DNA from 3 places in the Odoribacter sp. genome. Region 2 is predicted to be linked to each of the others. Evidence: riboswitches for the same ligand, from Rfam matches in the RefSeq annotation. Region 2 holds a riboswitch; each other region holds the start of a gene.

Region 1 (2,241 bases), on a different contig from region 2:
AAACCATCCCTTTCTTCTGGTTCCCGGCTCATACCATCACTTTTCTGTTGCCCGGCAATATGCGGGTATTGTGTGCTGCCTTGTTGGGAGTGGTATTGGGAATCCTTTTAGCGGTAGCAGCCCGCAAAGGGGACACTTCCGCACCGGATAAGGGAAGGGTTGAAAGAAAGATATAAATAAAATGCGGTTTTCTGAATTGATTTATTCAGTCGGAAAACTATAATTTAAAGTTCTTTAATTTCTTTGACGGGAAGGCCGGTCAGCTCACTGATATCTTCTGCGGCAAAACCTTTTGCTTTCATATTACGGGCGATTTCCAGCTGTTTCTTTTTTTTCGCCTTCTTTCCGGCCTTTCTCCATTCCCTCCTCTATTCCTTTTTCTTTGGCGAAAGCGATTGTCACTAACTGGTCGCGATAGACCTTGATACTTTCGTCGTACTTTTCGCGTTCTTCTTTTGTCAGTGATGCGAGTCGATGATTTTTTCCAGTTTTTCGAACACCGCTTTGCGGGCCTTAAACGGTAATCGGTTTAGTGTTTTCATGTTCTTTAATACATAAATCCAGCGTTCAAAATCAGTTATACATTTTTCTTCTTCCTTCGTAAAAGCCGGAAGTTCGATGAAAATAAAGCGTAGCTTATCCGAAAATACCTCGTGTGTATCACGGTCGGAGAGTACGATGTCCGTATGCAGTTTGCCCGGAGAATCATCCAGACGGAAATTCATGAAGAACACACCGATCCTGAATATGCCGTTCACCTACCAACAGATCGTTCAGAAAGTCGATCAGCAGGTCCTTTGTCATTTCCTGTCCGAAAATGATTTTGAATCCGACATCTGTAAAAGGATTGATAAACTTCGCCATGATAGCCCCTGAAAGAATCGTTAACGGAACAAAATCTCGCATAGACCATGCTACAGTCAATGGCTCCCCGGTGGCTGGAAATACAGATCTCCTGTAAGAATATGGTCGCAGTCTGTCTGAAAAATTGGAAAATATCGTAAAAGTATCTTCTTAAAATAAAAAAAATCGATATCTTTGCATCCGATTTTGGTGTCACGATTCTGCTGCTACGGAAAAGTGATGAAAAGGGAATCAGGTGAGAATCCTGGACAGACCCGCTGCTGTAAGCTCTGCTAAAATCTTCAACAATACTTTAGCCACTGTTCTGGAAAGAATGGGAAGGGCGTTTGAAGATTGGAGTAAGTCAGAAGACCTGCCGAAATGATGTATGATTGATAAACCTTCGGGGATTAAGGTTGCTCGATTCGGACTTGATTTTATTTTGCAAAGGGTGTGCTTTACGGCAGGGATTATGCCGGAAAACAATTTCCAGTCAGGATTCTGCAATATGATTTCTTTTCAGGTGAATTTAGAATTATGCAAAATGTTTCCGGTAAACGGAGAAGCGCCGGTGGCACATGAATGGGGTGAATTTATGCAAGTTTTTTGAGAGGAAACTTTCACTTTGTTGGGAGTGGCTTTGCCGCTGTTACAACGAATAAACTTGTATGTAATTAACAAATAATAATTTATATCGGTGTAAAACAAATTCAAGATGAAAAGGAAATTTATTTTAACTTCTCTTGCCCTTACGTTCTGTATGGGCATGTATGCAGAGCAACCTGTAACTGTAGAAACCGATTCCATGCGTCGGATAGATTTGGAGGAGGTGATGATCCATGCGACTAAAACCGGAGCTTTATTGAAAGATCTTCCGAACCGGGTAGAGGTGGTGACCAAGCGGCAGATCGAAGCTTCGGGGATCAATAATCTGACGGACCTGTTGAAAAATTTTGTTAATGTGGATGTGATTGAATATCCGGGATATAATTCTTATTTCAGTATCCGGGGATTCAAACCGACAGAAGGAAAATACACGACAGTCCTGATCGATGGAGTACCGGCCGGTACTACCAATATGGCGACACTTTCTTTAGGCGATGTAGAGCAGGTGGAAGTTCTGAAAGGCCCTTTCTCCGCCATGTATGGTTCGGATGCGATGGGTGGAGTGGTGAACATCGTCACCAAACGGAATAAGGATAAACTCACCGGAGGAATCAAAGTTGCAGCCGGAAGTTATCAAACTTCCAAAGGGGCTTTTCATGTCGGTGGACGGATCTACCGGGGGCTTTCTTTCGATGCCTCTTTCGATTATACTGCTCAGGCACGAAACTATAAGATCGGAGACCATAATCTCTTGCATATGTCGGCAACGGATAAAGCTATCCTCGGTAAAGA
Region 2 (2,241 bases):
GTCGAATTATTCCGGCAAGGCTACAATTGTTCACAGTCGGTATGTGCTGCTTTTGCAGACGAGTATGGTTATACTTTCGAACAGGCATTACGGATGTCGGCTTCGTTCGGTGGAGGGATCGGTCGGATGAGAATGACTTGCGGTGCTGCTTGCGGAATGTTTATATTGGCAGGCCTCGAAACAGGTTGTGTAGAGGGAAAAGATAGGGAAGGGAAAGAAGCGAATTATAGACTGGTACAACAATTGGCAGAGAAATTTGTGAAGCGTAACGGTTCGTTGATCTGCGGTGAATTGTTGGGGGTGACTCCCTCAAGAATCGGGTTCGATCCGGTGCCTGAAGCCCGGACACCCGAATATTATAAAAAACGTCCTTGTCTCAAAACAGTGGAAGAAGCAGCCCGAATTTGGGTGGAATATCTACAAAATGAAAAATCAAAAGTAAAAGACGAAGAATAAAATATCAATGCTGAAAAATATTAACTCGATTAATTTTTGGATTTTTATTTTGGAAAACTTTTAAATGTTTGATTGCTTGATGATTTGAATTTTGTTTTGTAGTTATATGTTGATTATCAATAGTTTGAATGTGCCGGATTCTAGATTAAAAGATTTGTATTGGAAAACTTTGATAATCTGTTACTTTGAAAAAATGTCAGAAAAGTTTCTGAAAATATTTTTCTCTTCGTAAAAAACTTTCTATTTTTGTCTTGATTTCGGTTCTTATCCTAGCGTAGGGATGAGATGAAAAGGGAATCGGGTGAGAATCCCGGACAGTCCCGCTGCTGTAAGCTCCGTAGAGCGGTTTAAACCCGAGAAGAACCACTGCCGTTATTGGCGGGAAGGTTGTTTAAACCGGGAGTAAGTCAGAAGACCTGCCGTAATTATTGTTTTCTGAGGCTTTCGAGGAAAGGCCGGAAAGAAGGATTCGCTTGTCTTTTTTTTGTCCTCTCCTTGCCTTATGGGTTATCGGTTTATGATTAAAAAGTAAAATAATGATTCAGACTGTATTGAAAAGAGATGGCCGTGTAGTTGGCTTTAATGAGGAGAAAATCGTTGCTGCAGTGAGAAGAGCGATGCTGCATACCGATAAAGGAGAAGATATGCAATTGGCACATGAAATTGCCGATCGTATCGCTTGCCGGGGACAGGAGCAGATGAGTGTCGAAGATATTCAAAACTGTGTGGAAATCGAATTGATGAAGAGCCGCCGTAAAGATGTGGCTCAATTATATATTGCTTACCGGAATCAGCGTAGTGTGGCCCGTAAAGCGAAAACCCGGGATATTTTTTTGGAAATCATAGAGACGAAATCGAATGAGGTGACCCGGGAAAATGCCAATATGAATGCGGATACGCCTGCCGGGATGATGATGAAATTTTCCAGTGAAACGACAAAGCCGTTTGTCGACGATTATTTGTTGGTAGAAGAAGTAAAAAATGCCGTTCGGCAAGGATATCTGCACATACACGATAAAGATTATTATCCGACCAAAAGTCTCACCTGCGTACAGCATCCCTTGGATAAGATCCTGAAAAACGGATTCTATGTCGGTCATGGTGAATCCCGTCCGGCAAAACGGATCGAGACGGCTAGCATCCTCGGTTGCATTTCGCTCGAGACGGCTCAGAATGAAATGCATGGCGGACAGGCGATTCCGGCTTTTGATTTTTATCTGGCACCTTATGTGCGGAATAGTTTTATCGAAGAGGTGAAAGTATTGGAAGAGATTACCGGCGAAGATTACAAACACCTGTACCATTTTCCCATCAAAGATTATGTCCGGATTGAGCTGGACGGTTTGAGCGGGGATGAGCGGGTTTTACAACATGCGATCAACCGGACGGTAAGTCGTGTACATCAGTCTATGGAGGCTTTTATCCATAATATGAATACCATTCATAGCCGGGGAGGCAATCAGGTTGTTTTCAGTTCTGTCAATTACGGTACGGATACTTCTGCCGAAGGCCGTTGTATTATTCGGGAAATGCTGACCTCTACCTATCGGGGAGTGGGAAGCGGAGGTACGGCTATCTTTCCGATTCAGATCTGGAAAAAGAAACGGGGCGTGAATTATTTACCTCAGGATCCCAATTACGACTTATATGTTTTTGCTTGTAAAGTCAGTGCCCGGCGTTTTTTTCCCAACTTCATCAACCTGGACGCTACTTTTAACCGGCATGAATTGTGGAAAGCCGACGATCCGGAGCGTTTTCGCTATGAGACGGCTACCATGGGATGCC
Region 3 (2,241 bases), on a different contig from region 2:
GGGGGCATAGTTTTCAGCTATTTCCAGAAATTTACCTTTATCGGTGATCAGCCGGATGATATTCCGGACGTCATAAGGTTTGTCGGGATCTTCGGGAACAAGATCTCTGAGACTTTCTTCTATACGGTCCGCCGGATCGTCGGTGGCCAGATAGGGAGCATTCTCGATATTGTTGGAAGGAAGATAGGAAAGCAGCATTTTCACTCCCCGCAGAGTGTTCTCGTCATCGTTGAAAACAAAATCAGCGACTCCTGATTTGACAGCATGTACTGAAGCCCCTCCCAATTCTTCGGGAGAGATGGTCTCATTCAACACTTGTTTAACGACATTGGGGCCTGTAACAAACATATAACTGGTTGCGGCAGTCATAAAGATAAAGTCGGTGAGTGCCGGGGAATAAACGGCGCCGCCTGCTGCCGGACCCATGATCACCGATATTTGGGGAATGACCCCGGAGGCCAGTACATTACGGCGGAAAATACCGGCATATCCGGCCAGACTGGCCACTCCTTCCTGTATGCGCGCTCCTCCCGAATCGATCAGGCCTACAACAGGAGAACCTGTTTTCAGGGCCATATCCTGTACTTTTATAATTTTGGCAGCGTGTACAGAACCCAATGATCCTCCCTGAACATTGAAGTCCTGGGAATAGGCAAATACCTGTCTGCCGTTTATATTTCCAAATCCGGTAATAACTCCGTCTCCATAGGAACGTACTGTTTTACCGAAAGAGGTGGTGGCCGATGGAGAATAAGCATCGACTTCCTCGAAGGTGCCTTCATCAAAAAGAAATTCTATTCGTTCCCGGGCTGTCAGTTTGCCGCGGTTGTGTTGTTTTTCTTCATATGCTTCGCCGTATTGCCGGGCTAAGGCTTCCTGTCTCGCCAGGAATTTTTCAAACGATTTTCTCATGCTAAGTCAGTTTACATCTATTAATTGCTTTATTATTCTGGCAATCTCTTTTAAGATTCGTAAGTGTAGCCGATTGATAATTACTCGTTAATCATCGATTGTTACCGTTGAGCATGGCTTAAACTTAGCTTTCACAAAATAAAGAATACGCAGGGGTATATTTACCCGGACGGGTGTCGGTCTGATAAGGGCTGACTCTGGCTTTATTCCGCGAAAGCATTGTCAATTCGCTGAGGCAGGTATCCTGACTTTCACCGTTTTAGCCGTCCTTCCCGTCTTATGCTGACAGTGGACATGATTGGCCGAACTTTTATGGTGATTACAGTTGCGCGACAGTCCGTGATTTTCACACGGTTCCCTATTCTCCCCATCGTAATGAGGCACCTGAGCGATCTGATTCACATCTTGTAAAGAACTTCAATGGGACAAAAGTATAAAAAATCTTTTATCCGTTGAAATTTTAATAAAATCTTTCCCTTTTCCTTTATTTTGTTGTTGATTATCAGTGAGTAAAAATTTGTAACTTCTTGTTTTTATAAGAGGCGGGTCTTTGTTGTCCGGATGATCGTCGATTATTTTTATGCATTCCGTTGTTTTTAATCGATTTTTTACTTCATCGGACGTTGAGAGAGGAGAAGGAAGTTCGGGTGAAGGAGGTGTTATTTTATGATTTTTTAGGAGAGGTTTGTTTCATTGCTGCAATTATTTTTCTCATTTTATTTAAAAATTAAAGAAAAAAAGTAGGAATATAAATTTATTTAGGTACATTTGCGTCGTCATGGTGACTCATCCTCACACGGAGGAATGAGTTGAATAGGGAATCCGGTGAGAATCCGGTACTGTACCCTCAGCTGTATGTTCTTTAAAAAGGGTTTTGCATTCTTATGGTCACTTTTTCCTCCGGGAGAAGGGAAGGCCGCAAAATCCGGAACAAGTCAGAAGACCTGCCTGACCTATAATTGCCAGTTGTTCTGGGGAATAAGGACAAAGGGTATGTGCGTTGTTTTTCACAATTATTTTGGGAAAAGGGATACGGGTGTGTCCTGGAAAACACGAAGGCATAACCTCGTTTAGGGAGGATGTGTAAAGGATGCTTTTTTATTTTTTAAAAAGGCTGGCGCTATCGTTTCCGTAAAGGGAAAGACGTATGTTATATAGCATACGATAGTTGTCCTTTGTGTCTTTTGATTAGAGAAATAATTCTTTAAATATTGTATTGTTAATCAATAAAACGCCACTAATTATGATGACCAGAGCTGAGTACATTGAAAGCCTCCGCAGATTGAATCTGAAGGTTTATTTTATGGGTGAGCTGATCGAAAATCCTGT

Evidence for each region. A riboswitch is a leader RNA that binds a small molecule or an ion and turns the genes downstream of it on or off. The one in region 2 is predicted to bind cobalamin.
Region 1: linked by a shared signal. The riboswitch ahead of AC5RDS_RS12940 (hypothetical protein) and the one ahead of AC5RDS_RS13070 (anaerobic ribonucleoside triphosphate reductase) in region 2 are both predicted to bind cobalamin.
Region 3: linked by a shared signal. The riboswitch ahead of AC5RDS_RS10325 (acyl-CoA carboxylase subunit beta) and the one ahead of AC5RDS_RS13070 (anaerobic ribonucleoside triphosphate reductase) in region 2 are both predicted to bind cobalamin.

Annotation. Positions count from the first base shown of each region.
Region 1 is NZ_CFKYFN010000094.1:71,244-73,484, forward strand. It holds gene AC5RDS_RS12930 (hypothetical protein) at 1-176, shown strand, start outside; partial or broken gene AC5RDS_RS12935 (Rpn family recombination-promoting nuclease/putative transposase) at 225-864, opposite strand; cobalamin riboswitch at 1,035-1,238, shown strand; gene AC5RDS_RS12940 (hypothetical protein) at 1,232-1,453, shown strand; gene AC5RDS_RS12945 (TonB-dependent receptor plug domain-containing protein) at 1,559-2,241, shown strand, end outside.
Region 2 is NZ_CFKYFN010000095.1:13,150-15,390, reverse strand. It holds gene AC5RDS_RS13075 (C-GCAxxG-C-C family protein) at 1-456, shown strand, start outside; cobalamin riboswitch at 698-894, shown strand; gene AC5RDS_RS13070 (anaerobic ribonucleoside triphosphate reductase) at 993-2,241, shown strand, end outside.
Region 3 is NZ_CFKYFN010000078.1:31,222-33,462, forward strand. It holds gene AC5RDS_RS10325 (acyl-CoA carboxylase subunit beta) at 1-912, opposite strand, end outside; cobalamin riboswitch at 1,130-1,315, opposite strand; cobalamin riboswitch at 1,675-1,878, shown strand; gene AC5RDS_RS10330 (4-hydroxyphenylacetate 3-hydroxylase family protein) at 2,156-2,241, shown strand, end outside.